DNA from 3 places in the Sphingomonas sp. 179-I 2A4 NHS genome. Region 3 is predicted to be linked to each of the others. Evidence: predicted binding sites of a transcription regulator. Region 3 holds the regulator's gene; each other region holds the start of a gene.
What was found. Region 3 encodes LexA, which represses DNA repair genes until DNA is damaged. Its sites were predicted from a motif close to GTTCCNCNCTTGTTCT; they were not measured.

Region 1 (10,154 bases), on a different contig from region 3:
CTGATCGCGGAATACGACGCCGCCATTCCGGACCACGGCTGGCCGAACTGGGTAATCGGCAGCCACGACGCGCCGCGCATCGCTGCACGCATCGGCGAGGCACAGGCACGCGTCGCCGCCATGCTGCTGCTGACGCTGCGCGGTACCCCGACGCTCTATCAGGGTGACGAGCTTGGCATCGGCACGGTTGACATCCCGCCCGACCGGATCCGCGACCCGCAGGACCTGCGCCAGCCCGGCATGGGGCTCGGCCGCGACCGCTCGCGCACCCCAATGGCATGGGATGCCTCGCCCAACGCCGGCTTCTCGACCGCCGAGCCGTGGCTCCCGCTCCACCCGGACTGGCGCACCCGAAACGTCGCCGCGGAGGAGGCGGACCCGGCCTCGATGCTATGGCTCTACCGCCGCCTGCTTGCCGCGCGGCGTGCCAGCCCCGCATTGTCCTTGGGCAGCATGACGCTGCACGCGGCCGCACCCGACGTGCTCGCCTACGAACGCCGCCACGGCGACGAGCGGCTGCTGGTCGTCCTCAACCTCGGCAGCACGCCGCGCGGCGTGGCGCTGCCCGATGCCACCCGCCCCGGCCGGATCATCGTCGCGACCGGCACGCGGACCACATTCGACGGCACGGTCGGTGCCGATGAAGCCTATGTCGTGGAGCTACTCGCCTGATGCGCATTGCCATGTTGTCGTCGATCTCCTGGCCGACGCCGCCGACCGGCTATGGCCCGTGGGAATTGGTGACCAGCCTCTTGACCGAGGCACTGGTCGCGCGCGGCGTCGACGTCACGCTTTTCGCCACGCAGAATTCGCGCACCGCCGGCAAATTGGAGGGCGTCGCCCCGCGCGGCTATTCGGAGCCACCGCACCTCGACGCCAAGGTGTGGGAGGCGATGCACATCGCGCATTGCATCGAGCGCGCGGGCGATTTCGACCTCATCCACAACCAGGCCGATTTCATGCCGCTCGCCTGGTCGCGGCTGATCGACACGCCGATGCTGACGACGATCCACGGCTTTTCCTCCGAACGGATCGTGCCGGTGTACCAGCGCTATGACGATCACGTGCATTACGTCTCGATCAGCGACGCGGATCGGCATCCGTCGCTCAGCTATGCCGCTACGATCCATCACGGCATTCCGGTGAATGAGTTCGCCTTTGATCCTGCGGGAAGCGAGGACCTGTTGTTCTTCGGGCGGATTCACCCGGACAAGGGGCCGCATGATGCAATTTCCGCGGCGAAGGGTGCGGATCGGCGGTTGATCATGGCGGGATTGGTGCAGGACCATGACTATCACCAGCGCGAGGTTGCGCCGCATATCGATGATGATCGCGTGGTCTTCCGGGGCGTGGTGGGTGGAGAGGAACGGGTCCGGGCGTTGGGGCAGGCTCGTGCTCTCCTCCACCTGATCGGGTTCGACGAACCGTTCGGGCTTTCCGTTGTCGAGGCGATGGCGTGCGGGACGCCGGTGATCGCGTTTAACCGCGGATCGATGCCCGAGCTGATCGAGCATGGCGTCACCGGGTTCCTGGTCGACACTGTCGAGGAAGCGGTGGCGGCGATCGAGCGGGTCGGCGAGATCGATCGCGCCGCCTGCCGCGCCCGGGTCGCCGAACGGTTCAGCGTTGAGCGGATGGCGGACGATTACATCAAGCTCTACGAACGGCTCCTCGATCAGGCATAAGCGTAGGGGCCGCCCTTGCGCAGCGCCTGCTGGAAGGCAGGACGGGCGTGAACCTTGTCGAGCCAGGCGATGGTGGCGGGGCGTGACGCGTCGAGGCCGGCACGGCTGCGGGCGGCCTCCAGGGGGAAGCTCATCATCACGTCGGCGGCAGTCATCGCATCACCGGTAAGCCATGGGCGCGTGGCGAGGTGCGCCTCGACGAAATCGAGATGGACGTCGATCATCGGCTGAATCCGCTTGAGCGCCGCCTTGCCGAACAGGGGAATCCGGCCGAGCACGAGCTTCAGCAACAGCGGCGGCATGAGCGAGCCTTCCGCATAATGTAGCCAGTAACGATATTCGAGCGCGCCCTTGCGGTTCGCCGGTGCGCCGAGGCGTCCATCGGCCTTGTCCACGAGATACTCGACGATTGCACCGGTCTCCGCGATCACGCGATTGCCGTCGTCGGTATCCTCGATCACCGGTGACTTGCCGAGCGGATGGACCTGCTTCAGCTCGGGCGGCGCGAGCATCGTCTTCTTGTCGCGCTCATAACGCTTGATCTCGTAGGGCAGGCCCAGTTCCTCGAGCATCCACAGCACGCGCTGCGACCGGGAATCCTCGAGGTGGTGGACGATGATCATTGGCCTCTCCCGCTAACGCGCGCCGTGACCAGCCAGGCGGCAGCGGGAAAGTCGAGCGCATTCCCCCTCACCTGCTCAGCCAGAACGGCGTGCAATCGGGACAGTAACGCCGGACGATCGGCATCGGATGCCTCGGCGATGGTGCGGGAGACCGGGCCGATGCGCTGGAAGAAGCTGGCGCCGTCCGCTGCCGGATCGGGGCCGGCGCCGGCGTGATAGGCATAATCGGCGGCGACGATCGACGGATCGTCAAAGCCCGCGCCGGTCAGGATGCGGCGGATCACAGCGGGATCGGCGAAGGCGAACGGGCCCGGCGCATAATCGCCGGGCGGATCAAGGCGACCGCCGATCGCGGCGATCGTTCGTGAGGCCCATGCATTCTCCTGCGAGGAGCGGAAGCAGGAGAACACGAGCGGAGCGCGGGATTTCAACGCAGCCGCGATCCCGCGGAAGGCGCCGATCGGATCGTCGAAGAACATGACGCCGTGGCGCGACACGGCGAGATCGAAGGGCTGATGCGCCTGAAGCGCCTCAGGAACGGCACCGACAGCGAAGGATAGGTTGGGCAAACCTTCTTCGGCGGCGCGGCTGCGCGCGACGTCTATCAGCGGGGCTGACAGGTCGACGCCATATACGTCGAGCTGCGGCCTTGCGGCGGCCAGGGACAGACTGGTCGCCCCGGCGCCGCATCCAAGATCGGCCACGCGGCCTTGCGTGGGAGCGACGGCAAGGATCGCCGCGTCCAGCTGCCTGGCGAGATCGGCGAAGCTCCGATCGGTACGGCGCCACTCGGCTGCCCAGACGTCACCGACGCGTGCTTGCCAGTCGGGTGCAGTGGTCATCGGCGCTCCTTCTTCGTCGCGGATGCGGGGATGGTAGCAGATTGCCGACCGCCTGCATGCAACGCGAATGTTGAGGAAGTTGAGGCTCTGGCGCGTTTTTTCGCACGCGTGCGCGAGACCGATGACTGTGCGTGTTGGAGCGAATGTTGAGGAAGTTGAGGCGCTGGCGCTTTTTTCTCCAACAGATGCAGTTCCCCACGACGTGCGAAGGGCCGGCACCTTGCGGTACCGGCCCCTCGTCGATGCTGGATCAGCGGCGCTGGACATGGCCGGCCGGCAATTGACGATTGATCAGACGTCATCCTCGTCGGTCTGGCCGGCCATCAGTTCCTCGCCGAGGCCTTCCTGACGCGCACGGATCTGGCGTTCCAGCCGCTCCGCGACTTCGGGATTGTCGCGCAAATAGCCCTTCGAATTCTCACGGCCCTGTCCGATGCGGATCGAATCATAGCTGAACCAGGAACCCGACTTCTCGACGAGCCCGGCCTTCACACCGAGATCGATCATCTCGCCGAGCTTCGAGATGCCTTCACCGAACATGATGTCGAACTCGACCTGCTTGAACGGCGGGGCGACCTTGTTCTTGACGACCTTCACGCGCGTCTGGTTGCCGGTCGCTTCCTCGCGATCCTTGACCGAGCCGATGCGGCGCACGTCGAGACGCACCGAGGCGTAGAACTTCAGCGCGTTGCCGCCGGTCGTCGTTTCAGGCGAGCCGTACATCACCCCGATCTTCATGCGGATCTGGTTGATGAAGATGACGAGACAGTTCGACCGGCTGATCGTGCCGGTAAGCTTGCGCAGCGCCTGGCTCATCAGGCGAGCCTGGAGACCGACATGGCTGTCGCCCATCTCGCCCTCGATCTCGGCGCGCGGCACCAGCGCGGCGACCGAATCGACAACGAGAACGTCGATCGCGTTGGAGCGCACGAGCGTGTCGACGATCTCCAGTGCCTGCTCACCGGTGTCCGGCTGCGAGACGATCAGTTCGTCGATGTTGACGCCCAGCTTCTTCGCATAAGCAGGATCGAGCGCGTGCTCGGCATCGACGAAGGCCGCCATGCCGCCTGCCTTCTGCGCCTCTGCGATGGCGTGGAGCGCCAGCGTCGTCTTGCCCGAGGATTCCGGACCGAAGATCTCGACGATACGGCCCTTGGGAAGACCGCCGACGCCAAGCGCGATGTCGAGCCCGAGGCTGCCGGTGGAGACCACCTCGACCTTCATCGTTTCCTTCTGGCCGAGCTTCATCGCCGAGCCCTTGCCGAAGGCGCGGTCAATCTGCGCCAGGGCGGCGTCCAGCGCCTTCTGACGATCGGAGTTCGCGCTTGCCATGTTGTTGGGGATCACCTTGAGATTGGCGGCCATTGGGAAGCCCTTTCGCTAGAGCAAGCGCGCGAACCGTTCAACGCGTGAACTTCGTGTATCTTGTTTGTTCCATCGGAACAAGAGGCGAACGAAGTTATTTGCGATAGGTGTGGGAAGGCAGCAGCGGGACCCCGGATCAAGTCCAGGGTGACGGCGCGGGTGTGGCTGAGGCAAGTCGGGTCGATGGGCGAGATGGCGCATGGGCGCACGCCCCTCGACGTTGCTCCGGCCGAACGGACGGGAATGCGAACGAGGACGCGGGAGCCGTGGACGCGAACGGGCGGGCGCTGCGGCTCGTGCCGGGCAGCGCCCCTGCCCCGTTCTTACTGCGCGCTCGTGAGCGTCGTGCGGGAAGCCGGGGCCACCGTGGCGTTGGAAGCGATGGTGTTCGCAGGGGCGCGCGCCGCCATGCGGATCGCGGGCTCGCCCTTCATGCCCGGGAAGCGTGGCCACATGCCCTGGGCGAGTGCCGAGCGGCTGACAGAGTTCTCGCGGCCGGTCTGGCCTTCGTACATCCAGTAATTGCGCAGCACCGTCACGACATAGCCGCGGGTCTCCCAATAAGGGATGCTCTCGATGTAAAGCAGCGGATCGCCATTGTCGCGAACGAGCGAGTTCCATTCGCCAACCGGCTTGGGTCCGGCATTATAGGCGGCGATCACCTTGGGCAGCAGGCCCTGGGTCAGCCCCATGTCGCGAAGCCGCTCAAGATGGCGCTGGCCAATGTCGATATTGGTCGAGGGTCGGGTGAGCGCCGTCTTGTCGACAGTGACGCCGCGCTCGCGCATGTAATCGGTCGCGGCGGCGGGCATGATCTGCATCAGGCCATAGGCGCCCGCGGGCGAGACGACCTTGTTGCGGAAGCCCGATTCCTGCAGCGTGTGCGCGTACACCAGTGCCTTGTCGACGCGCCACCCGGTATCCGGCGTCCAGTTCGGCGTCGGGTAGCGCGTATCGGCGGTGGCGACGAACCCTTCCGGGCAATTGTGCGCGAGCCAGACGACGCTTGCCGGCAGGTTCATCTGCTCGGTGACACGCACGAGACTGGCGAATTCGGCTTTCGGGCCGATCTTCGCCTGCTGGCGGATGACGGTGTCGGCGGCGCCCTCCTCGCCGATCTCGATCAGGGCAGCGGCGACGCGGATGTTCGGGCGACGCTCAAGGCTGGCCCAGTCGCTGGTCACCTTCTGCGGCTTCACCGCGGCGGTGCGCATCCCGAGCGCCTGACGGGCGAGCTGGCCGTAGAAGGTCTCGCCATATTGGGCGGCATTCTTGAGCCGTGCCTCGATCCGGTCCGGGCGGCCGCAGACCATGTCGGAGCGGCTTGCCCAGTAGAGGCCGGCGGCGCGCATGTCGGTGTCCCCGGCGCGGGCGGAGACCGCCTCGAAGCCTTCACCGGCGGCGGCGCAATCGTTCTGGCGCCAGGCAGCGAGGGCCGACGTCCAGCGGCCGTGAGTGGCCCAATCGCCCTGCCCGCGCGAGGCCTTGTCACCGACGCGACGAGCATCGGCATCGAGCCCCTGGAGGAAATAGATCCATGCGACGCGCGATTGCCATTCGGTCTGCGCCTCCGGCGTCAGCCCGCTGGTGGAATCGAGCAGGGATTCGGCCTCGCGGCCCATGTCGCCCTTCACATAGGGCTGCATCTTCAGCGCAAGATCGGCGGCGATCGCATCGCTGCGCGTCGCCTTGGCGCGAACGCGGGTGGGCGCGCCATTCTGCCACACGAGGCGCTGCGCGACCGGGAGCGCAGGCAGCTCCTCCGCGCCGCGCATCTTGGCGAGGCGCGCGATCGCCTCCGCCTGCGGCAGTTCCGGCGCTTCAGTGAGGAGGCGCACCAGCGGCTCAAGCTCGACGCGGGGCGAGCCCTTGGCGGTGTACAGCTCGGCGCGGGCGTAATTGTGCAAGGGCCCGGGCGCCATGGAATCGAGGCCGATCTGCGCATCCTGCCAGCGGCTTTCGCGGATCGCGGTGAAGACGGCGCGATATTGCGTGCGCTGCTCCGCGGTCAGCTGGTTCGGGATCACCGGCTTGGCCGACGCCTCGCGCGCGGGCTCGGCCGAGGCCAGCACCGGCGTCATCGCGGCGAGCGATGCTGCGGTCAGCAACTTCCGGATCACTTCGTTTCCCCCGTTTTCCCGGCGATCAGCATTTGCAGGTTCCTCCACGCCTCTGCCTTGAGCGCGGGCCGCTCCACCAACATGCGCGGGTGGAAGCTCGCGATGGCTTCGGTCGTTTTCCCGTTGCTGTGGTTAAGTACCTGTAAATGATGACTGGCTGCCATGACGTTCGCCGACAGGATCGCACGGCTCGCCGCATCACCGAGCACCAGAAGCCGTTTCGGCGCAACGAGCGCGACATGGTGACGGGCGATCTCGCCGAGCCGCGCCTCCATGTCGCGCGGCAGCCGGCCGACGGCCGGGCGCGCGGCGCAGACGCTGGCGAGGTGGACATCGGCACGGCTGCGGCCGATCGCAGCGAGCATCCGATCAAACAGGCGACCGGCACTGCCGCCAAGCAGCGAATCGGCCGCATCCCGCTCTGGGCAATCGACGAGGATCATGAGATCGGCGTCGAGCGGACCAGTCGCCGAGACGAGGGGGATGCCCCAGCCCGCCTCCGGCGCGCCATCGCCTGTGCGCCACGTAAGGAACGCGTCGAGCGTCTGCGGCAAGGCGGCGGCATCAGTTGCCGGCGCCGCAATCGCCGGGGACGCTACGGCAAGCGGCTCCTCGGCGCCCAGCCAATCGAACGGATCGTCGCCGACGAGCACGTCGACGCCGGCATCCCGCCACCATTCCAGTGTACTTGCGGCCTGTTGCCGCCAATCGTGGTTTTGCTCGGCCCCCATCGCATTACCGTTAGCGCAATGGTTGACGCAGCGGTCAATTCGCTCGACAGCCGATGAGGATAGGACGTTGCCGGCGCGCGCCCGAACGCGCGCCCGATCAAGGCTAGCGGTCGAGGCTAGCGATCAGGGGCCGGCGGATGGAGATGGTGATGAGCGAACGCGAGTCGATGCCTTATGACGTGGTGATCGTGGGTGCGGGGCCGGCCGGCCTCAGCGCGGCGATCCGCCTGAAACAGCTCGCGGCGGAAAAAGAGGCCGAAATCTCGGTCTGCGTGCTCGAGAAGGGCAGCGAAGTCGGCGCGCACATCCTCTCGGGCGCGGTGATCGATCCGCGCAGCCTGGACGAGCTGCTGCCGAACTGGCGCGAGGACGGCTGCCCGCTGGCGGAAGTGCCGGTGACGCAGAACATCCACTGGGTGCTGAGCAAGCAGGGCAAGTTCAACATGCCCCACCTCGTCACCCCGCCGTTCATGCACAACAAGGGCACGTACACCGGGAGCCTGGGCAATCTGTGCCGCTGGCTGGCGGGCAAGGCCGAGGAGCTGGGCGTCGAGATCTTCCCGGGCTTCGCCGCGGCCGAGATCCTGTTCAACGAGGACGGCAGCGTGAAGGGCGTCGCGACCGGCGACATGGGCGTGGCGCGCGACGGCACCCGCAAGCCCGATTATCAGCCGGGCCTCGAGCTGCATGCGAAATACACCTTCTTCTCCGAGGGGTGCCGTGGGCATCTGTCGAAGGAGCTGATGCGCATTTTCGACCTGCGCGCCGATTGCGATCCGCAATCCTATGGCCTTGGCATCAAGGAATTGTGGGACATCGACCCCGCGCTGCACGAGCCGGGCAAGGTGATCCACACGCAAGGGTGGCCGCTGAGCGAGAGCGACACCAATGGCGGCGGCTGGATCTATCATCAGGCGAACGGGCAGGTGAGCCTGGGTCTCGTCACCTGGCTCAATTATTCCAATCCCTATGTCTTCCCGTTCGCCGAAATGCAGCGCTGGAAGACGCATCCCGAGATCGCGCGGCTGCTGAAGGGCGGCAAGCGCGTGAGCTATGGCGCGCGCGCGATCAGCGACGGCGGGCTGCAGTCGATCCCGAAGCTCGTGTTCCCGGGCGGCGCGCTGATCGGCGACAGCGCGGGCTTCCTCAACGTGCCGCGGATCAAGGGCACGCACACCTCGATGAAGAGCGGCATGATGGCCGCCGAGGCCGCGGTCGACGCAATCCTGTCGCAGCGTCAGGGCGACGAGCTGACCGCCTATCCGGCGGCGTTCGAGACGTCGTGGGTGAAGAAGGAGCTGTCGATCGTCCGCAACGTCGCGCCGCTGGTGAAGAAGTTCGGCGACTTCATGGGCTCGGGCATCGCCGGCATCGCGATGTGGATGGAATATATCGGCTTGAAGTGGCCGCTGACCATGAAGCAGCATGCCGACCATGAGACCTTGTGGCGCAAGGATCTGGCGAAGAAGATCGACTATCCCAAGCCCGACGGGGTGCTGACGTTCGATCGCCTCTCGTCGGTGTTCCTGTCGAACACCAATCACGAGGAGGACCAGCCGATCCACCTGACGCTGAAGGACCCGAACATCCCGGTCGAATACGACCTGCCGCTGTATGACGAGCCGGCGCAGCGTTACTGCCCGGCGGGGGTGTATGAGATCGTCGGCGAGGAAACGGGCGATCCGAAGTTCGTGATCAACGCGCAGAATTGCGTCCACTGCAAGACGTGCGACATCAAGGACCCGACGCAGAACATCAACTGGGTGGTGCCCGAGGGCGGCGGTGGCCCGAACTATCCCAACATGTAAGCTGCTGGCAGCGGCGGCGCTTGCGGCGATCATCGCCGCAGCGCCGGCGCATGCCGCCGCGCCCGACCTGCTCGCCTATCTGAAGGCACGGGCCGCGAGCGGTGACGATGCGGCCGATCAGGCCGCAGCTTATTATACCCAGACGCTGAATGCGACGCCGGACGATCCGCGGGTGGCGGCCTATGCCTATCGCGAGGCGATCAGCGCGGGCGACTTGGCACTGGCGCTGCGGGCCGCCCGCGCGCTCGGCCCGGCCGCGCCGGCCGATGCCGACCTTCTGATCGTCGCTGATGCCGCCGTGCGTGGCGACCGCGCAGCCGCGGACAGCGCGATCGCCCGGCTCGCCAAGGGGCGACTGGCGGTGCTGGCAGCGCCGCTGGCGGGCTGGGCGGCCTTCGAGCGCGGCGAGAACCCGCTGCCGCTGCTCGCCGCGCATCGCGACGACATGGTGGCGCGGCGCTTCGCCGGCGAGGCACGCGGGCTGATCCTGATCGCGCAGGGGCATCATGCCGAAGGACTGGCGACGCTGCGCGCGGTAATGAGCACCGGGCAGGCGGGCGAGGATCTGCGCATCGCGGCGGCGCGCCTGCTGATCGGGGTGGGCCGGACCGAGGATGCGCGATCGCTGCTGGTGGGCGATGCGGCGCCGATCGCCGCTCTGCGCGCCAAGCCTGCCGGCGGCGCGAAGCCCTCGCTGGGGTTCGGTGCGTCGATATTGTTCACGCGCGTCGCGACCGACATTGCGCTTGGGCCCCCGGGCCCGCTTCCGCTGTCGCTCGCCCAGGCGGCGGTAATCGCGGACCCGACCAATGACCGCGCGAAGTTGCTGCTGGCCTATGCGCTGGGGCGCAGCGGGCAGGAAGACCGCGCGCTGACAACGCTGGCCGAGATCCCGGAAGCCAGCCCCTATATCGAGCCGGCGCGCGCCGGCCGGGTGCAGACGCTGAGCCAGTCCGGCCGAATGGAGCAGGCGCTGGCTG
Region 2 (10,154 bases), on a different contig from region 3:
GACCGGTGCGAGCGCCGACCCGCAACAGATCGCAGATCGGATGGCGCAGCTTGGCTATGTCGACGATCACGCCTTCGCTGAGGCCAAGGCGCGGTCGCTGGCACGGCGTGGCTATGGCACGCGCCGTGTATCGATGGCGCTACGCGCGGCTCATGTCGGTGAGGAGGATGCCGCCGACGCGCTCGAGGAAAGCGCCGACCAGGCATTTACCAGCGCGCTGGCGCTCGCCCGGCGGCGGCGTTTCGGCCCCTTTGCCGCGGCGGTGACGGACGAGCGCACGCGCGAGCGGCAAATCGCCGCTCTGGTCCGCGCCGGGCATAATTACGCGCTGGCGCGGCGGATCGTAACGGCAGAACCCGGCGATATACTTGAGCCCGATCAATAAGGCGCCGGATCAACTTCTCCGTTTTGCAACGAGACGTTTGTGCGATGCGTCAACCGTGCTAGCGTCGGCACGGGGAAGCAGAGAGAGATGCGCAGCCAGCCGTTTGATGCCGCGGACGACCGCGAAGGGCCAGCCGACGTCGACGCGCAAGCGGCGGACGAGGGGGTGGCCGTATCCGGCACGCTCAAGTGGTTCGACGTGACGCGGGGCTTTGGCTTTCTTGTGCCCGACCAGTCGGAGTTCGGCGACGTTCTGATCCACTTTTCGGTGTTGCAGCCGCTTGGGCGGCGCAGCATCCCGGAAGGATCGCGGATCGAAGCGATCGCGGTGCGCCGCGAGCGCGGCTACCAGGCGCGCGAAATCGTGTCGCTCGACCTCAGCACCGCCGTCGAGCCCGCCCCGCGCACGACGAACCGCGTCGATCCCGTTAGCCTGATCGGCGAGGCGGGAGACTGGGAGCCGGTGACGGTGAAATGGTTCAACCGCCTGAAAGGCTATGGTTTCCTGGTGCGAGACGATACGCCGGGTGATATCTTCGTTCACATGGAAACGCTGCGCCGCGGGGACATCGTGACGGTCGAGCCCGACCAGCGGCTGCGCGCACGCGTCGTCGAAGGGCGCAAGGGGCCGATGGCGGTCAGCGTCGCGCAGGAGGATTGAAATGAAGTTCCATGGTCTGGCAGCGATCGCGCTGCTGATCGGCGTATCCGCCTGCACCGGCCAGGACGCGGCGGCATCGGCGGGCAACGAGGCGGCGAAGGCGCCGCTGACCACCGTTACGGTGACGAGCCAGACCGGCCGCCACGTCTTCAAGGTGGAGATGGCGCGGACCCCGGCGGAGCAGGAACGCGGGCTGATGTTCCGCACCGACATCCCGAAAGATGGCGGGATGCTGTTCGCGCCTTATCCCGCAGACGGCGGCGGGCCGCGCGAGGCAAGCTTCTGGATGAAGAACACGCCGTCGCCGCTGGATATCATCTTCATTCGCGCGGATGGCACGATCGCCCGCATCGCCGAGAATACGGTGCCCTTCTCAGAAGCGCAGGTGCCGTCGGGCGAGCCGGTGGCGGCGGTGCTGGAGATCAATGGCGGCCGATCGGCTGAACTGGGCATCAGCGAAGGCGACAAGGTGAGCTGGAAGTAGCATCCGCCAGCGCCGCTGGCGGCGACGAGTAGCGGATACGCAAAAAAAAGGGCGCCCAAGCAAACTTGGGCGCCCTTGCTGTTTGACGGCCGGCGGACCGGGCCGGTCCGCCAATGGGTGATTTAGATCCCGTTCGCCAGGTTGGTGTCCGGATCGTTGGTGCGCAGGTCGTCCGCCTGATTCTCGCCCGTTGCGCGAACCGCATCCGCCTGGTTCTCAAGCGCGTCGCTGGCCACGTCCGACGAGACGTTATCGGCCATATCCTCAAGATTGTCGGCGCGGGCCTCGGCATTGGCTTCGATATTGTCGGCAGCCTGTTCGCGCGGGCTGGAATTGCACGCCGCGAGCGACATCACACCTGCAGCAAGACCGCCAATAACTAGCTTCTTCATCTGTTTACCCCTGTTCGTTTCGGTTCATCAACAGCAGCAATGGCCAAATCCCCGGCTTTGTTCCCTGGCATGCGGCGCATCGACCCGAGAAAGCACTGCCGCACGGCATTGAAGGGGCGAGCGCCAACCGCTAAGCGCGGGGCCGTCATGGGCATCAATCTCAACCCCTTCACCTGGTGGAACGGCGCCACCATCGGTACCTGGTTCGGCCTGCGCGGCAAGACGCGCGTCGGCGAGGACGCGCTTGGCAACGTCTATTGGGAAGGCGGGCGGGATACCGCCGGCAACCCGCGGCGCTGGGTGATCTACAACGGTCCAAACGATGCGAGCCGCGTCCCGCCGGAATGGTTCAGCTGGCTGCACCACCATGTGGACGGCGCGCCCGACGAGGCGCTGCCGAGCCCGCGGCCGTGGCAAAAGCCGGCCAAGCCGAACATGACCGGGACGCCAGAGGCCTATCGCCCGTCGGGCGCGCTGGAAAAGGGCGGCCATCGCCAGGCGGCCACAGGTGATTACGAGGCGTGGAGCCCCGACGCGTGAAGCCGGCGGTCGCGGCCGGCGGTCTTGCCGCCGCGGCGTTGATCGGCGTCGGCGTGTGGCAGGGTGCGCGCTGGCTGGGCGATGACACGCGCCAGACGCCAGTCGCCAGTCAGCAAGTGCCGGATGCCGCGGAGGCCGAAGTGCCTTCCGATGTGGTGACGGTCGAGGGAGATACGGGGCCAGTAGACGCCGGCAGCACGCCGATGGCGGAGCGCGTGGCGGTCGTCGGCCTGCTCAACAAGCGCAATGGCGTCAGCCGCGATCTGACGATGAAGCCGGGTCAAGCGCTGCGCGTCGGCGATACGATCGTCCGGCTGCGTGCGTGCGAGCGCACCGCGCCGTGGGAGCAGGAGCAGCTGACCGGCGCGTTCGTGCAGCTGGACGTGCGCGGTGCGGATGAGAAGTGGCGGCGGGCGTTTTCGGGATGGCTCTACAAGGAGCGTCCTGCGCTGAACGTCGTCCAGCACCCGATCTACGACGTCTGGGCCAAGAGCTGCACGATGTCCTTCCCGGACAAGGGGCCGGCGACAGAAGTGCTGGGAACGCCATCCACCGCCCGGAAATCGCCCGCACCCACGGCCCAGGAATCTCCCGCGGCTGCGGCACCGAGCACTTCCGAGAGCGCATCGCCCAGCAACGCAACGTAATCCGCGCGTTCGATCTCCACCGCGCCCATCGAGGCGAGGTGATCGGTCATGAACTGGCAATCGAGCAGGGTGAAGCCGCCAACCCGCAGCCGCGCAACGAGTGCCGCGAGCGCGGCCTTGGACGCGTCCGTCGTTCGGCTGACCATCGATTCGCCGAAGAAGGCGCGCCCCAGTGCCAGGCCATAAAGCCCCCCGACCAGCGAGTCGCCTTCCCAGCATTCGATCGAATGGGCGAAGCCGGCGATATGAAGCTGCCGGAAGACGCGTTCGATCGAGTGGTTGATCCAGGTTTCGGGCCGATCGGTGGCGGCTTCGGCGCACATCGCGATGATCTCGTCGAACGCGGTATCGGCGGTCAGCCGGAAGCGTTCCGACTTCAGCGTGCGGCGCAGCGAACGGGAAAGATGGAAGCCGTCGAGCGGCAGGATCGCGCGCTGCCGCGGTTCGACCCAATAGACGCCGGGCGCGTCGCGCGCATCCGCCATCGGGAAGACGCCGACAGCATAAGCGCTGAGGACGGTGGCGGGATCCAGCGACTGGCGTGGGCGGTGGCGGGCCATCAGGCCGGCACCATATCACATAACGGCGCCGCCGCATCCCGGGAGGAGCGGCGGCGTATTCGTTGCTCTTACGAGCGGCAGGTCTGCGAGCCCTTGCCCGGCTGCTCCAGCGTGATGTTCTCGGGCGTGCCGGTCAGCTTCCAGCCGCCGTCGGCAACCAGCGGATCGCCGGCGTTCGCAGCGGTCAGCGTGACGGGCGTGCCGTCCTTCTCGGTGCGGACGATCGCCTGCTTGTCACCCTGGAAGAAGGTGACATAGGCAAGGCTGTTGTCCTTGCAGCGCATCGTCTTCTCGGCCTTGATCGCCGGGGGAAGCTCAACCGCACCCGCATTGGCAAGCTCGGTCGCCATCGGATCCGGGTTGGTGTCGAGCACTTCGGGAGCGTCCGACTTGGAGTTGCAGGCAGCGAGCGCGAGGAGCGCCGCGGCGGCGAAATAAAGGGGGCTCTTCATAGCGGCAGCCCGCTTCGCGCATGCAGCAATCTACGTCAAGATCACTGCCGGACATATTGTATCAAAGTGCAGAATATTAAGCTTCTGTTCCCTTGTTGTTCCGACCCTGATACGAAAGTATAAGTCGCCCACGGCGCGTGTCGCACTGCAGGAATGAAGATGGCCAAGCTCCAGAAACGCTATGTCTGCCAATCGTGCGGTTCGGTCGCCTCGAGGTGGCAGGGACAGTGCGTCGACTGCTCGGAGTGGAACACGCTGGTCGAGGAAGCGCCGGCGGTGGTGACGCCGTTTCAGGCGAAGCACAATCTGCAGGGGGGCGGGCGCGCACTGACGATGGTGGCGCTGGACGCCGAGGTGCCGCTGCCGGCGCGCATGGCAAGCGGCATTGCGGAGCTCGACCGGGCGCTGGGCGGCGGCTTCGTCGAGGGAAGCGCGACGCTGATCGGCGGCGATCCCGGGATCGGCAAATCGACGCTGCTGCTGCAGGCAGCGGCGCGGCTGGCGCTGGGCGGGGCGGACGTCGCCTATGTCTCCGGCGAGGAAGCGGCCGACCAGGTACGGCTGCGCGCACGGCGGCTGGGGCTGGGGGAGGCGCCGGTGCGACTCGCTTCCGCCACGTCGGTGCGCGATATCCTGACCACTTTGGGAGCGGGGCGACCGCCGGCCCTACTGGTGATCGATTCGATCCAGACGATGCATTCAGATCTGATCGAGGGCGCGCCTGGCACCGTCAGCCAGGTGCGGGCCAGCGCGCAGGAACTGATCCGCTTTGCCAAGGAGCGCGGCACGGCGCTCGTGCTCGTCGGCCATGTCACCAAGGATGGCACGATCGCCGGCCCGCGCGTGCTGGAACATATGGTGGATACGGTGCTGAGCTTCGAGGGCGAGCGCAGCCACCAGTATCGCATCCTGCGCGCGATCAAGAACCGCTTCGGCGGCACCGACGAGATCGGCGTCTTCGCGATGCAGAGCGAAGGGCTGACCGAAGTGTCGAACCCGTCGTCGCTGTTCCTGACGCAGCGCGACGAGAGCGTGACGGGGGCGGTGGTGTTCCCGGCGCTGGAAGGGACGCGGCCGGTGCTGGTGGAGATCCAGGCGCTGGTCGTCCGGCTGGCGAGCGGGGCGACGCCGCGGCGGGCGGTGGTCGGCTGGGACAGCGGGCGGCTGGCGATGATCCTGGCCGTGCTCGAAGCGCGCTGCGGGCTCAGCTTCTCCTCGGCGGAAGTTTATCTGAACGTCGCGGGTGGATATCGCGTGCAGGATCCGGCGGCGGATATGGCGGTGGCAGCGGCGCTGGTGTCCGCGCTGTCGGAGCGGCCGGTGCCGGCGGATGCGGTGGCGTTCGGCGAAGTCGCTCTGTCCGGCGAGGTCCGAAGCGTCGCGCACGGCGCGCTCCGGCTGAAGGAAGCGGCGAAGCTTGGCTTCGGCCAGGCGCTGGTGCCGGCATCGACGACGGGTGAGAAAGCCGCGCTACGACTGGCGGGATTCCCGACGCTGGGCCGGCTGGTCGATCATTTGCTGGGCCGTGGATGACGGCAGCGCATTTCATGGGATGACGCCGGCTGGAGGCAACCCTAAGCTGTTGAGGAAACGGGGGAGAGGTCGCATGCGTCGGTTGGGCATGGCGATGACGCTGATCGCGTCGTCGGCGGCAACGCAGGTTTGGGCACAGGCTCCTACGCCGGGAGGTGGGCCGGCGCGAAGCGCGCAGGGCGACGTGGCCGTCACCATCTACAACAACAACCTGGCGCTTGTGCAGGACACGCGGCAGCTCAATCTTCCAAGGGGGGTGAGCCGGCAGGACTTCCCCGACGTGTCGAATGGGATCCGGCCGGAAACGGTGCGGCTGTCGACCGATGGCGTGACGATCATCGAACAGAATTTCGATTACGACCTGCTCTCCCCGCAGGCGCTGATGGAAAAGGCAGTCGGCCAGACGATCACGATCCTGCGCACGAACCCCGCGACTGGCGCGGAGACGCGCGAGCGGGCGACGGTGCTGGCCAATAATGGCGGCGTGGTGCTGCGGATCGGCGACCGGATCGAGGTGCTGCGCGACGACGGCCTGCCCGTGCGGGTGGTGTTCGATTCCCTGCCGCCCAACTTGCGCGCGCGGCCGACGCTGTCGGTGACGGTCGATTCCGCCCGCGCCGGGACACGGCCGGCAACGCTCAGTTACCTGTCGAACGGGTTCGGCTGGAATGCAGACTATGTCGCACTGTTCGATGAGGCGAGGAGCACGATTGACGTGCAGGGCTGGGTGACGCTGCGCAACAGCAATGACACGCCGATGGTGAACGCCGATGCGGTGCTGGTGGCGGGGGCGCCAACGGCCAATACATCGCGGCGGGCTCCAGCCGTCGGCAATTACGCGCCTGGCACCGCTGCTGGTACCGAGACGGCACCGCGCGGGCGGCTCGGGGACTTCTATCTGTACCCGCTGGGACACCGCACGACGATCGCCGCCAAGCAGCAGAAGCAAGTGAGCTTCCTCAACGTGTCCGCCGTTCCCGCACGCAAGGCGTACGAGTATCGCGTCCCTGCCCTCCACACGCAGAGCGAGCCCGGAAGCGCCTCAACCATCTTCGCCTTTTCCTCGTCCCGTACCGGTGGGCTGGGCGATGCGCTGCCCGCCGGGACGGTGCGGCTCTATATTCGCGATGCGGCCGGCCAGCCGCAGTTCATTGGCGAGCGTGCGATCGGCCATACGCCGATGGGATCCTCGCTGGCACTCGTCACCGGCGAGGCATTCGACGTGAAGGTTCGCCCCGAGGTGGTGAAGCGGGAAGAGATCGACGGCGACGAAGGGCGCCGCGTTGCTCGCTATCGCGTCACCGAGGATGGCGAGACGCGGACGATGGAGGTGGACCGCGCCACCCAATTCTATCGTACGACGATGAAGTACGAGGTGACCAATGCGCGCCCGGAGCCGGTGACGGTGGATGTCGTGCAGGCGGGGCTCGACAATCACTGGCGTGACACGCGTGTTTCCTCGGAGAGCCTGAAGGGCGAGCAACGTTCGCTGGACGAGCGGGTGTGGCACGTACCGGTGCCGGCCAACGGCAGCGCGACGCTGACCGCCGTCATCGAAACGCGTTACTGAGCGCGCGATGCGCCGCCGCGCTCCGCATCGTGCCCCGGGGATCGCGCGCCTGTGCAGCGGCGTGCTACTGGCTGTCGCCATACACGCGGGGGCGATCGCCCAGACAGTGGTGACGTCGACAGAGCCGGACCAGCTTTCCGTCACCCTGTACCGCGCGCCCGATCGTGCGCCGAGCACGCCGCTCAGCCGCACATCGGCGCAAGGTTTCGCACTCGTCACCGAGACGAGGACGGTAACCCTGCCCGCGGGGCCTTCCGTGATCCGCTTCGAGGGTGTGGCCGGGAACATCATGCCGGAAACGGCGATCGTCGCCGGCTTCCCGCAGGATGTGGTGGAGAAGAACCTCGATGCCGCGCTGCTCAGCCCGCGCAGCCTTTATGATCGCGCACTTGGCCGCCGGGTGCTGATCCGGCGAACCAATCCGGCGACCGGGCAGGTGATCGAGCAGCAGGCGACGATCCGCTCCGGCGCGGATGGCGCGGGAGTGATCGAGGTTGCAGGCGGCTTTGAGGCGCTGAGTTGCTCCGGCCTTCCCGAGAAGATCGTGCAGACCGATGTGCCGGAAGGGCTGAGCGCGCGGCCCACGTTATCGATCGCGACGACGGCGGCGCGGCCGGTCTCCGCCACGATCACCTTGTCCTATCTTGCCGGCGGGTTCGACTGGCAGGCGGATTATGTCGTGACGCTTGGTTCCGATGCCGAAGCGGAAGGCCGGGCGAGCCTTGCTGCTTGGGTGACGCTCGCATCGACCGACGTGACCAGCTTTCCCGATGCGCGCACGCAGTTGGTGGCGGGCAAGCCGAACCGCGAAAGGGCGCCATCGTTCGGCAACTACGACATGGGCTGGCTGGAGCTGAGCTGCTGGCCAACCCAGGTCGCCTATTCACGCGACGAGCGCTACGACATGGCTGGGGTGCTGCCTCCTCCTCCGCCACCGCCGCCTCCTCCGCCGGCCCCGGTGATGGTCACCGCGATGCGATCATCGGCGCCTGCCGCGGAAGTGATCCAGGGCGAGCTTGGCGACTTCAAGCTCTACACCGTGCCGGCTCCCACCACGGTCGCTGCGAAGGGGCAGAAGCAAGTGGCGCTGACGACGCGCAACGGGGTTCGGGTGCAGACACTTTATGTCAGTGACGGCTATTCGTCGGGGGTGCCGAACGCGCGCCGCGTTTTGCGCCTGCGCAACCGGAAGGCGGACGGGCTCGGTCTGCCGCTGCCGGCGGGTCGCGTCGTCGTGCTTCAGGAGGGTGGTGATCGCCCGATCCTGCTGGGAGAAACGTGGCTGGACGACAAGGCGGTCGACGAGGAGATCGAGCTCGGCCTGCCTGGCTCGCCCAGCGTCTCTGCCAGGATCGAGGAGTTGCCACGGCAAGGTAAGGCGCGCTCCTTCGTTCTCACCGTGAGCAACGCCAATCCCTGGCCGATCGCTTACGAGGCGCGGTTCGCGACCGGCACCGGGCAGATGAGGGCGGCGCGGCGGCTGGTGACGCGCAAGGGAAAGCAAGTTTGGGCGACCACCGTGCCGGCGAACGGGACGGCGACATTGCGCTATTTCTTCCGCAAACCCGGCTGATCGGCATCATCGGCCTGATCGGAGTCAAACGTATCCACCGCCTCGTCATGCCCGGTGCCCGACGACAGGAAGGTCAGCCCCATCAGCGCGCCGGCCATCAGCACCGACCCCGTCACGCCGCCGATCGTCGCCAGCGTCGCGATCCAGCCCAGTTCGCCGTAGGAGCGGCCGACCAGCCACACCGCGATCAGCGACGCCACAAGGCCGATGACGGCCGTCCAGGCCAGCAACCGGCGAAAACGGCGCCAGGCGAATTTTGCGTATTCGGGATCGTCCAGCTGGCTCATACTTTCCATCTGCTACGGAGAAGCGCATTCTTCCAGCAGAGAAGCGATTGATAAAAGGAGCGGAGCGATGACGATCGCGGCAATCCTGCACGGCAAGGGCGGAGAGGTGATCTCCACCACGCCCGATCAGACGGTGCGTGCGGCAGTCGCGCTGCTGGCGCAGCGGCGAATCGGGGCGCTGCTGGTGATGGAGGGCGACGAGGTCGCCGGCGTCTTCTCCGAACGCGACGTGATCTATTGCCTGAAGGACGGTGATACGGGCGTGCTCGATCGCGCGGTGCGGGACGTGATGACCGCGCCAGCCGTCACCGTGACGCCTGAGGATCCGGTGCTCGGCGCGCTATCGCTGATGACGCAGCGGCGGATCCGGCACTTGCCGGTGGTCGACGGCGGACGCGTGATCGGCGTCGTCTCAATCGGCGACCTCGTCAAATATCGCATCGACCGGGTGGAGGCGGAGGCCGAGGCGATGCGCGCCTATATCCAGCAGGCGTAAGCGATTAGCGCGGGCGGAGCAGCGCCAGCATCTCGCGCAGGAGCGCGCGACCGAAGACGAGCAGGCAGGCGGCATAGGTCGCCCCCCCGACCGCGACCAGCAGCGCGAGCCGCGGTAGTGGCGGCAGGTTAGTCGCGCGATCGGCGAGTACCACGGCCGCACCCATGATCGTGGCGGCGAGGAGCGGCGTCGCCACTGCGCGCGCAACGTCACCCAGCCGGGCGCCGATCACGGGGAGCGCGCGCCAGCAGCTGATCGCGAGATAGAGCGGGTAAGCAACGATCCAGGCGAGCGCGAGCCCGGTCACGCCCCAGCGCACACCGACGAGAAAGGCGAGCGCAAGGATCACCGATCCGGCGGCACCATTCTGCACCCCGATGCCGGGCCGGCCCAGCGCGTCGCACGCCGGGGAGAACAGCACCTGCAAGGTCATGAATGGCATGGCGAGCGCGAGCAGGCGGACGATCGGCGCGGCCGCGGCCCATTTTTCCCCCAGCATCGTCAGCACCAGCGGCTCGGCGGTTGCTGCGAGGCCGATGTAGAAGGGGAGGGCAGCGAACATCACGATCCGCACC
Region 3 (10,154 bases):
CATGACCGTCGCGCGCGGATCGTAATTCTTGTACACGCGGTGGCCGAAGCCCATCAGGCGGAACGGATCGTTCTTGTCCTTCGCGCGGTTGATGAATTCCGGGATGCGATCGGGCGTGCCGATTTCCTGCAGCATGTTGAGCGCCGCTTCGTTCGCGCCGCCATGTGCCGGGCCCCACAGGCAGGCGATGCCGGCCGCGATGCAGGCGAACGGGTTCGCGCCCGACGAACCGGCGAGGCGCACCGTCGAGGTCGACGCATTCTGCTCGTGATCGGCATGGAGGATGAAGATCCGGTCCATGGCCTTTTCGACCGCCGGGTGAACTTCATACTGCTCGGCCGGGACGCCGAACGTCATGCGCAGGAAGTTGCCGGTGTAGGACAGCGAATTGTCCGGATACAGGAACGGCTGACCGACGCTGTACTTGTACGCCATGGCCGCGATCGTCGGCATCTTGGCGATCAGGCGATGCGAGGCGATCATGCGCTGCGTCGGATCGTGGATGTCGGTCGAATCGTGGTAGAAGGCCGAAAGCGCGCCGACCACGCCGCACATGATCGCCATCGGGTGCGCGTCACGGCGGAAGCCGCGATAGAAGGTGGCGAGCTGCTCGTGCAGCATGGTGTGGCGGGTGATCGTCGTCTCGAACTTGCTGAGCTCGTCCGCCTTGGGCAGCTCGCCGTTCAGCAGGAGGTACGCGACCTCCATGAAGCTCGACTGTTCGGCAAGTTCACCGATGGCATAGCCGCGGTGAAGCAGCACGCCTTCGTCACCATCGATATAGGTCAGCTTCGACTGGCACGACGCGGTCGAGGTGAAGCCGGGATCGTAGGTGAACGCGCCGGTCTGGCCGTACATCTTGCGAATGTCGACCACGTCCGGGCCAACCGAACCGGATAATACCGGATAGCCGAACTCCTTGTCGGCGAGCGTTAGCTTGGCGTCGGTCATTGGTCAGTCCTTCCCCTGGGCGGCCATCTGATCTGCGATCCGGGCGAGGCTTTCGTCGCGCCCGAGCAGGACGAGCACGTCGAAGATCCCCGGCGAGGTGCGGCGGCCGGTGAGTGCGGCACGGAGCGGCTGAGCCACCTGGCCGAGCTTCAAGCCCAGCGCCTCGGCAACCTGCCGCACCGCGTTTTCGAGCGTCTCCGTATCCCACTTGTGCACCGCGTCAAGCGCAGCATGCACCTTCGCGAGTGTGGCCGGTGCATCGCCGGCCAGAAGCGGTTCCGCATCGGCCGCAATCGGCAGCGGACGAGTGACAAGCAGGAAGCGCGCGCCATCGGCCAGTTCGTTGAGGTTCGCCGCGCGCGGCTTCAGCGCGGGCATCGCCGCGGCGATCGTGGCGCGGCGCCCGTCGTCCTCGGCGAGCTCGAGGCGATCAGACACGAGACCGGCGAGCCGCGCATCGTCCGCGGCGCGGATGTAATGGCCGTTGAGGTTCTCGAGCTTCTTCAGATCGAAGCGCGACGGTGACTTGCCGACGCCCGACAGATCGAACCACTCGATCGCCTGTTCGCGGCTGATGATTTCATTGTCGCCATAGCCCCAGCCGAGGCGGAGGAGGTAATTGTCGAGCGCCTCCGGAAGGATGCCGAGCTCGTCGCGATAGGCCTCGATCCCGACCGCGCCGTGCCGCTTCGACAGCTTCGCGCCGTCCGCGCCGTGGATCAGCGGGATATGGGCGTAGATCGGATCGGGCCAATTGCCCTCGATCGCATCCATCGCGCGGATGATCGGGAGCTGGCGGAAGGCGTTGTTGATATGATCGTCGCCGCGGATGACGTGCGTGACGCCCATGTCGTGATCGTCGACCACCACCGCGAGCATGTAAGTCGGCGTCCCATCCGACCGCAGCAGGACGAGATCGTCGAGCTCGGCATTCTGGACGGTGATCGGGCCCTGAACGCGATCCTCGATCGTGGTCGCGCCCTCGGTCGGCGCCTTCAGGCGGACGACATAGGAGGCGTTGGGATCGTCATTGGTCTTGTCACGCCACGGCGAGCGGATGCGCAGCGGCTGCTTCTTCGCCTGGGCCTCGGCGCGCATCGCGTCGATCTCCTCGGGCGTCATGTAGCAGCGATAGGCGGCGCCGGCGGCGATCATCGCCTCGGCCACTTCGACGTGACGATCGGCGCGACTCGACTGGTAGACTTCCTCGCCATCCCAATCGAGCTCGAGCCAGCGCATGCCGGACAGGATCGCGTCGATCGCCGGCTGCGTGGACCGCGCGCGATCGGTGTCCTCGATCCTTAGCAGGAACTTGCCGCCGTGGTGGCGCGCGAAGAGCAGGTTGAACAGCGCAGTGCGCGCGCCGCCGAGGTGGAGAAATCCCGTCGGCGACGGGGCGAAGCGGGTGACGACACCGCGCTCGCGGGCTTCTGTAGTTGCGCTCAAGCGCGCTAGCTCCCAGGCTGGAATTCGAGATGGCGACAACGGCCGCGCAGCCCCCTAGCACGCAGCTTCCGACGCTTCAAACCGCGCGGGCGCGGGTGGAGGCTTGGCTGGAGGCGGAGCGCGACCAGCTCGCCCTGTGGCTGCCGGTGGCGCTTGGCGCTGGCGTGGCGGCGTGGTTCGTGTTGCCGGATCGGGGCGCGTGGCAGGCGGTGCTGCTCGGCTGCGCGTCGCTTGCGTGCGTCGCGCTGGCCTTGGGGCGGGGCGGGCGTGCCGCCCGGGCGGTCGCGATCGGCAGCATGATGATGGCGCTGGGGCTGGCGCTCGTCTGGTTCCGGGCAGAACGGGCCGCTGCGCCGGTGCTGACGCGGCCGGCGATCGTCGCGCTGACGGCGCGGGTGGCGCGGGTGCAGCGGATACCGGCACGCGCGCTGGTGCGGCTGCAGCTTGGCGACCTGAAGTTGGGCGAGGGCGCACCGGCGACGCGGCCGGCGCGGATCCGGCTGAACGTGGCGGAGAAGGATGTGCCGGCCGGGCTGGTGCCCGGCGCGATCATTGCCGTGAGGGCGCGGCTGATGCCGCCACCGCCGCCCGCGGTGCCGGGCGCCTATGACTTTGCGCGGGTCGCGTGGTTCGATTCTATCGGCGCGACCGGGCGGGCGCTGGGCCCACCGCGGATACTGAGCGCCGGCGACACGGCCGAGCCGCTGCGCGCGCGGCTGTCACGGCACATCCAGGCGCGGCTGGAGGGGAGCGCTGGCGGGATCGCGGCGGCGCTGGCGACGGGGGATACCGGCGGCATCGCGGCGGAGGATCAGGAAGCGATGCGCCGCTCGGGCCTCGCGCACCTGTTGTCGGTGAGCGGACTGCACATCACCGCGGTGGTGGGGCTCACCATGGTGATCGCGATGCGGCTGCTGGCGCTCAACATGCGGTTGGCGCTGACAGGCCGGGTGCCGCTGATCGCGGCCGCCGTCGCGGCCGGGGCGGCGGTCGGCTACACCTTGCTGACGGGGAGCGAGGTGCCGACGATCCGAAGCTGCATCGCCGCGCTGCTGGTGCTCGCCGCGATGGCGCTGGGGCGCGAGGCGCTGACGTTGCGGCTGGTGGCGACAGGCGCGGTGGTGGTGCTTCTGCTGTGGCCCGAGTCGCTCGCCGGGCCAAGCTTCCAGCTGTCGTTCGCGGCGGTCACGGCGATCATCGCGCTCGCCGAGCATCCGCGGGTGCGGCAGTGGTTCGGCCCGCGCGAGGAAGGCTGGGCGGCGCGGATGCTGCGCGGCGGGGGATCCCTGCTGCTGACGGGCATCGCGGTGGAGATCGCGCTGATGCCGATCGCGGTGTTCCATTTCCACAAGGCGGGGATCTACGGCGCGCTGGCCAATATCGTCGCAATCCCGCTGACGACGTTCGTGGTGATGCCACTGGAGGCAATGGCGCTGGCGCTGGACGGTGTGGGGCTTGGCGGGCCGGTATGGTGGCTGGCGGGGCAGGCGCTGGCGCTGCTGCTGGGACTTGCGCGGGTGACGGCGGAGGCGCCGGGCGCGGTCGCTGCCTTGCCCGCCATGCCGCGCGGCGCCTTTGGATTGATGGTCGCGGGCGGATTGTGGCTGGCACTGTGGCGGACGAACATGCGCCGGATTGGCGCGATACCGGTGGCGATCGGTGCGCTATGGGCGCTGATGGTGCCCGCGCCGGACCTGTTGGTAACGGGGGACGGACGGCACGTCGGGATCCGGTTGCCGGACGGCCGGGTCGCGCTGCTGCGTGATCGCGCGGGCGATTATGCGCGCGACATGCTGGCGGAGAATGGCGGCAGCGACGTGGAGCCGGTGCTGCTGTCCGAACAGTCAGCTGCGCAGTGCAGCCGCGACCTTTGCCGCGTCGACCTGGCCGCGGGTGAGCGCAGCTGGCGCATCCTTGCGACGCGGAGCGCGTACCTAGTGCCGGCGGGCGAACTGATCGAGGCGTGCCTGGCCGCGGACGTGGTGATCAGCGAGCGTCGGCTGCCGCGGCGGTGCCAGCCGCGCTGGCTACGCCTAGATCGCGAGACGCTGGCGAAAACCGGCGGGGTCGCCGTCACGCTGGCGACCGGGAGTGTCATGACGGTTCAACGGCCCGGAGACACGCACCCCTGGGTGATGGCGGCGATCAGGAATAGCGGCGAAGGATTCCCGCGAGCTTACCCTGCACGCGCACCTGCGCCGGGGCGTAGCGCTGCGGATCATAAGCGCGGTTCGCCGGATCGAGCCGGATCATCGCCCCCTCGCGACGGAAATATTTAAGCGTCGCTTCGCTGTCCTCGATCAGCGCAACCACGATCTCGCCGTCGCGGGCCACGTCCTGCTTGCGGATCAGCGCGAAATCGCCGTCGAGAATGCCGGCCTCGACCATCGAGTCACCAGCGACCTCGAGCGCGAAATGCTCACCCGAGCCAAGCAGCGCAGCGGGGACGGGGAGCGAGGACGCACCCTCCATCGCCTCGATCGGCACACCGGCGGCAATGCGGCCGTGCAGCGGCACTTCGATGACGTCGTTGGCGGGTTCGGGCACGGCGGGCCGGGCGGCCGGTGCGGGCGCCTTCTTCGCGTCCAGACGCTCGGGCATCTTGAGCACTTCGAGCGCGCGCGCACGGTTCGGCAGGCGACGTAGGAAGCCGCGTTCCTCCAGCGCCGAGATCAGGCGGTGGACGCCGGACTTCGACTTGAGGTCGAGCGCCTCCTTCATTTCCTCGAACGAGGGCGACACGCCGGTGTCGACCAGCCGGTCGTTGATGAAACAGATCAGCTCGTGCTGCTTTTTCGTAAGCATCGCATCGCCTCCGCCGCGAACAGACGAAGAACCTTTATGGAACGTTCCTCAATGCGTCAAGCGATCATCAGGATTTCTGCCGAGTCGCCGCGTTCCCGCGCCGGATCGTGCGGTGGGCGGACGATCAGGCAGCCGGCCCGGGCAAGCGTGAGCAGCATGGAACTGTCCTGGATGGCGGCGACGAATGCCTCGCCATCGACCAGCGCGGCGCGCATGTAATCGGTGCGCGGGCCGTTCGGCGGCAGCGCTTCGCCAAGCGTGGCGCGGGTGGTGAGCGGCAGCGGCTGCGCGGCGCCCGCGAGGCGCGCGATCAGCGGCTTCACGAACAGTAGCGCGGTGACGAAGGCGGAGACCGGATTGCCCGGCAGGCCAAGTACCGCCATGGCGCCGCGGCGGCCGGCCATCAGCGGCTTGCCGGGGCGAAGCGCTACGCGCCAGAAGTCGATGCTGGCCCCAGCTGCGATCAGGGCCGGGCGCACCAGATCGTGATCGCCGACCGAGGCACCGCCGGTGGTGACGAGCAGGTCCGCGTCGACGGAGGCGAAGGCGTCGGTGAGCACGTCCAGTCGATCGGGGAGAATGCCGAGGTCGATAATGTCCGCCGGCAGATCGGCGAGCAAAGCGCGGATCAGCAGGCGATTGGATTCGGGAAGGGCATCGGCGCGGGCAGCAGTGCCGGGATCGACCAGCTCGTCGCCCGTCGCGGCAATGGCCACCCGCACGCGGCGATGCACCGCGACGTCACCGACACCGCCGGTCGCAGCGACGGCGAGGCGCGCAGGGACGAGGCGTTCGCCCGCCGCCGCCAAGGTGTCGCCTTGCGTGAAATCGAGGCCGCGACGGCGGACGTTGCCGCCGAGCTTAAGCGGCCCTTCGCCATCGAGCATCAGCTGGTCGCCGTCCCGCGCTGCCTCTTCCTGCACCATGACCGTGTCGGCGCCGTCCGGCAGTGCCGCACCGGTGAAGATGCGCACCGCTTCGCCCACCGCCACCTTGCCCTCGAACGGGCGGCCGGCGGCACTTTCACCGATCACGCGCCACGGGCCCGGGAGATCGGCGAAGCGCAGTGCATAGCCATCCATCGCGGACAGATCGCGTGCGGGCTGGGTGCGCTGCGCCACCAGCGGGGCCGCAGCCCAGCGGCCGATTGCCCGGGTGATCGGCAGCGTCTCGATCGAGACGGGGGTGACGCTGGCGAGCAGACGCGCTTGCGCTTCGGCCACGGGAAGCAATTCGCTCATGGTGCGGGAGTGGCAGATTACGGGAGGCGGCGACAGGGTGTTCGTTGCCCGCTGGGCGCTAAGGCCGAGCCGGGGGCGAGGCGGGATCAGGCGGTGAAGTCGCCCGACTTCCCGCCCGTCTTGCGCAGCAGCCGGATGCCCTCGATCGTCATCCGCTTATCGAGCGCCTTCGCCATGTCGTAGACGGTGAGGAGCGCCGTGGAGACGGCTGTGAGCGCCTCCATCTCCACGCCGGTGCGCCCGGCCGTGGCCACGGTTGCGGTGGCGACGACCCCCTCCGGCTGGACGGTGAGATCGATCGAGACCTTGGTGAGCGGCAGCGGATGGCAGAGCGGGATCAACTCGCTGGTGCGCTTCGCGGCCATGATGCCGGCCACGCGGGCAACGGCAAGCACGTCGCCCTTGGCCACGGCACCGTCGGCGATCGCCTGTGCTGCCTCGGCCGACATGATGATGCGACCCTCGGCCACCGCCTCACGCACGGTCTCGCTCTTGCCGCCGACATCGACCATCCGCGCGGCGCCGGCGTCATCGAGATGGGTGAGGCCGCTCATCGCCGTTAGCCGACCAGCGCGCGGGTGGCGGCGGCGACATCGTCCTGCCGCATCAGCGACTCGCCGATCAGGAAGCAGCGCACACCATGCTCCGCCATCGCATCGAGATCGGCGCGGGTGTTGAGGCCGCTTTCGGCGACGAAGGTGCAGCCTGCCGGCGCCTGACCGACGAGTTCATAGGTGCGTTCGAAGCTGACCGAGAAATCGCGCAGGTTTCGGTTGTTGACGCCGATCAGCCGCGACTTGAGGCTGAGCGCGCGTTCGAGCTCGTCTGCGTCATGCACTTCGACCAGCACGTCCATGCCGCGTTCGAACGCGGCGGCCTCGATCTCGGCCGCGGCGACATCGTCGAGCGCGGACATGATGATGAGGATCGCGTCGGCGCCGATCGCATGAGCCTCGGCCACCTGCCACGGATCGACCAGGAAATCCTTGCGGATCACCGGCAGGTCACACGCTGCGCGCGCGGCGATCAGATAATCCTCATGCCCCTGGAAATATTGGTGATCGGTGAGGATCGAGAGGCAGGTGGCACCACCGGCGGCATATGCGCGGGCGTGCGCGGGCGGATCGAAATCGGCGCGGATCAGACCCTTGGAGGGGCTCGCCTTCTTGATCTCAGCAATGAGGCCGTAGGTCGCCGGCGTGTTGTCCAGCGCTGCCTTGAAGCCGCGGGGCGCGCTCTGCGCGGCGGCGAGGGCGTCGAGATCGGTGATCGAGCGCTGCGCACGGCGGGCGGCGACTTCCTCGTGCTTGGTGGCGAGGATCCGGTCCAGAATGGTCATGCCCAGGCGATCCAGCGATCGAGCAGGTCACGTGCGGCGCCGCTGTCGATCGCCTCGGCTGCGCGGGAAGCGCCGCTTTCCATCGGCTCGCCGACCAGCGCGAGCGCGGTGGCGGCGTTGAGCAGCACGGCATCGCGATAGGCGCCATGCTCGCCGTTCAGCAGGCGGCGCAGGGCGAGTGCGTTATGCTCAGGGTCGCCGCCCCGGATTGCCTCGATCGGGTGGCGCGGCACGCCGGCGTCCTCGGGCACGATCCGGTGCCCAACCGCGACATCGCCGATCGCGACGGCCACCGTCGGGCCGGCGCCCGAGACTTCGTCCAGCCCCTCTTCGCCCGAGACGACCAGCGCGGCCTCGGTGCCGAGCTGCTCCAGCGCCTCCGCATAGACCGGGGCGTAATCCGGACGGGCGATGCCGATCAGCTGGCGCGTGACGTGCGCCGGGTTGGCGAGCGGGCCCATCAGGTTGAAGATGGTGCGCTTGCCCAGCCGCTGGCGGATCGGGGTGATCCGCTTCATCGCCGGGTGGTGATTGGCGGCGAACAGGAAGCAGATGCCGAGTTCGTTCAGCGTCTCCTCAGCGAGCGCGCCGGCGCGCTCCATGTCGAGGCCGAGCGCCTCCAGCGTATCCGCCGCGCCGGCCTTGGACGAGGCGGCGCGATTGCCGTGCTTGGCGACCGGCACGCCGCAAGCCGCGACGACCAGGCTGACCGCGGTGGAGACGTTGAGGGTGTGGTGGCCGTCGCCGCCGGTGCCGCACACGTCGATGGCGCCGACGGGAGCGCTGATCGGGATCAGCCGCTCACGCAGCGCGCGGGCCGCCTCGGCGATCTCGATCGAGGTTTCGCCGCGATCGGACAGATCGAGCAGGAAGCGGGCGATGGCGTCCTCGCTGGCGTGGCCGTCGAGGATATCGGCGAAGGCCTGTGCGGCCGTCTCGCGCGACAAGGGCGATGCCGGATCAGGCAGGAGCGTGATGGTCGTCATGCCGCGGCCCTCGTCGTCGGCCGCGCGCCGGTTAACGCGAGGAAGTTCGCCAGGAGGTCGTGGCCGTGCTCGGTCGCGATGCTTTCGGGATGAAACTGGACGCCGTGGATCGGCAGCTCGCGGTGGCGCAGCCCCATCACCGATCCGTCCGCGGCATGGGCATTGGGGACGAGCACGTCGGGCACGCCCTCCACCACCAGCGAATGATAGCGCGTCGCGGTGAAGGGCGAGGGGATGCCGGCAAAGACGCCGGTCGAATCATGCTCGATCGCGCTGGTCTTGCCGTGCATCAGCCCGCCGCGCACGACCCGGCCGCCGAAATGCTGGCCGATCGCCTGATGGCCAAGGCACACGCCGAGCAGCGGGCGGCGGCTTTCCGCGCACGCCGCGACGAGATCGAGACTGACGCCCGCCTCGTTCGGGGTGCAGGGGCCGGGCGACACCAGGAAGCCGGTGGCGTTGGAGGCGAGCGCTTCTGCGGCCGTCAGCGCGTCGTTGCGTTCGACCCGCACCTCGGCCCCCAGTTCCATCAGGTAATGGACCAGGTTCCAGGTGAAGCTGTCGTAATTGTCGATGACCAGGATCATGTCGCCGCCAGCCATAGCCGAACCGCGCGGTGCCGCAACGCTTGTTGCGGCGCGGCGGAATCGCGTAGGCGATGACATATCGTTCAGCCGGGATAAAAGCCGGTGTGGCGATCGTTGTGTGATTGCCAGGAGGTTGCCGCCGATGTTCCGCTCGCTCACGTCCCTCACCACTGCCGCTGCACTGGCGCTGCTACCGCAAGTCGCGGCGGCGCAGGATCCGGCAGGCAATCAGGCGCGGGCGCCGGTCGATTCCGCGTCCGCCGAGCAGCCGCAGGCGCAGTCCGGCCAGCCGCCGCAGCGCATCCGGCAGGTGACGCTGCAGGGTAATGAGGCGTGCCCGACGGCGGCCGCGGACGAGATCGTGGTGTGCAGCCGGATCAATCCGAACGAGGCGTATCGCGTGCCCAAGGAACTGCGCCAGCCTCCCGAAGTGCCGGCGCAAAACCAGAGCTGGATCAACCGAGCGGCGGCGGCGGACCGTGTCGGGCGGGTGGCCGGCGGGCTACCCAACACCTGCTCGCCGATCGGCACGGGCGGGCAGACCGGGTGCAGCATCGCGGCAGGCCAGGCCTGGGCGGCGGAGCGGCGCCAGGCGCAGCGCGAGGCGGCGCAGGCCGCGCCCTCGACCGCGGCGCAGGAAGACGATCAGGACAATTGAGCCTGATCGGCTGATGCCGGGGCCGCGCGGCGTGCCCCGGCGCGCGCGCCTAGTTGGTGGCGAGGAGCTTCGTCAGGTCGACCTTCCAGAACTTGGCCCAGGTGTGGGTGCCGTGGCCCTTCGTCTCGGGCGTGGCCTGGA

Region 1: the regulator LexA is predicted to act here: its motif matches at 4,590-4,605, upstream of recA (recombinase RecA).
Region 2: the regulator LexA is predicted to act here: its motif matches at 4,207-4,222, upstream of radA (DNA repair protein RadA).

Annotation. Positions count from the first base shown of each region.
Region 1 is NZ_JBIQFL010000003.1:338,542-348,695, reverse strand. Features, by position in the region: gene ACH0CP_RS07900 (alpha-amylase family glycosyl hydrolase) at 1-672, shown strand, start outside; gene ACH0CP_RS07895 (glycosyltransferase family 4 protein) at 672-1,685, shown strand; gene ACH0CP_RS07890 (glutathione S-transferase family protein) at 1,676-2,308, opposite strand; gene ACH0CP_RS07885 (trans-aconitate 2-methyltransferase) at 2,305-3,150, opposite strand; gene recA (recombinase RecA) at 3,442-4,515, opposite strand; gene ACH0CP_RS07875 (lytic transglycosylase domain-containing protein) at 4,839-6,596, opposite strand; gene ACH0CP_RS07870 (uracil-DNA glycosylase family protein) at 6,632-7,366, opposite strand; gene ACH0CP_RS07865 (electron transfer flavoprotein-ubiquinone oxidoreductase) at 7,516-9,174, shown strand; gene ACH0CP_RS07860 (tetratricopeptide repeat protein) at 9,149-10,154, shown strand, end outside.
Region 2 is NZ_JBIQFL010000009.1:1,031-11,184, reverse strand. Features, by position in the region: gene ACH0CP_RS14415 (regulatory protein RecX) at 1-385, shown strand, start outside; gene ACH0CP_RS14410 (cold-shock protein) at 473-1,045, shown strand; gene ACH0CP_RS14405 (DUF192 domain-containing protein) at 1,047-1,529, shown strand; gene ACH0CP_RS14400 (hypothetical protein) at 1,652-1,921, opposite strand; gene ACH0CP_RS14395 (NADH:ubiquinone oxidoreductase subunit NDUFA12) at 2,069-2,461, shown strand; partial or broken gene ACH0CP_RS14390 (DUF2155 domain-containing protein) at 2,665-2,898, shown strand; gene aat (leucyl/phenylalanyl-tRNA--protein transferase) at 2,934-3,668, opposite strand; gene ACH0CP_RS14380 (hypothetical protein) at 3,737-4,120, opposite strand; gene radA (DNA repair protein RadA) at 4,280-5,653, shown strand; gene ACH0CP_RS14370 (DUF4139 domain-containing protein) at 5,727-7,223, shown strand; gene ACH0CP_RS14365 (DUF4139 domain-containing protein) at 7,231-8,796, shown strand; gene ACH0CP_RS14360 (hypothetical protein) at 8,772-9,083, opposite strand; gene ACH0CP_RS14355 (CBS domain-containing protein) at 9,151-9,579, shown strand; gene ACH0CP_RS14350 (lipopolysaccharide biosynthesis protein) at 9,584-10,154, opposite strand, start outside.
Region 3 is NZ_JBIQFL010000004.1:103,791-113,944, forward strand. Features, by position in the region: gene ACH0CP_RS09125 (citrate synthase) at 1-951, opposite strand, end outside; gene gltX (glutamate--tRNA ligase) at 955-2,397, opposite strand; partial or broken gene ACH0CP_RS09135 (ComEC/Rec2 family competence protein) at 2,427-3,959, shown strand; gene lexA (transcriptional repressor LexA) at 4,543-5,202, opposite strand; gene ACH0CP_RS09145 (molybdopterin molybdotransferase MoeA) at 5,259-6,443, opposite strand; gene moaC (cyclic pyranopterin monophosphate synthase MoaC) at 6,530-6,997, opposite strand; gene trpC (indole-3-glycerol phosphate synthase TrpC) at 7,003-7,782, opposite strand; gene trpD (anthranilate phosphoribosyltransferase) at 7,779-8,768, opposite strand; gene ACH0CP_RS09165 (aminodeoxychorismate/anthranilate synthase component II) at 8,765-9,355, opposite strand; gene ACH0CP_RS09170 (hypothetical protein) at 9,498-10,013, shown strand; gene ACH0CP_RS09175 (alpha/beta fold hydrolase) at 10,063-10,154, opposite strand, start outside.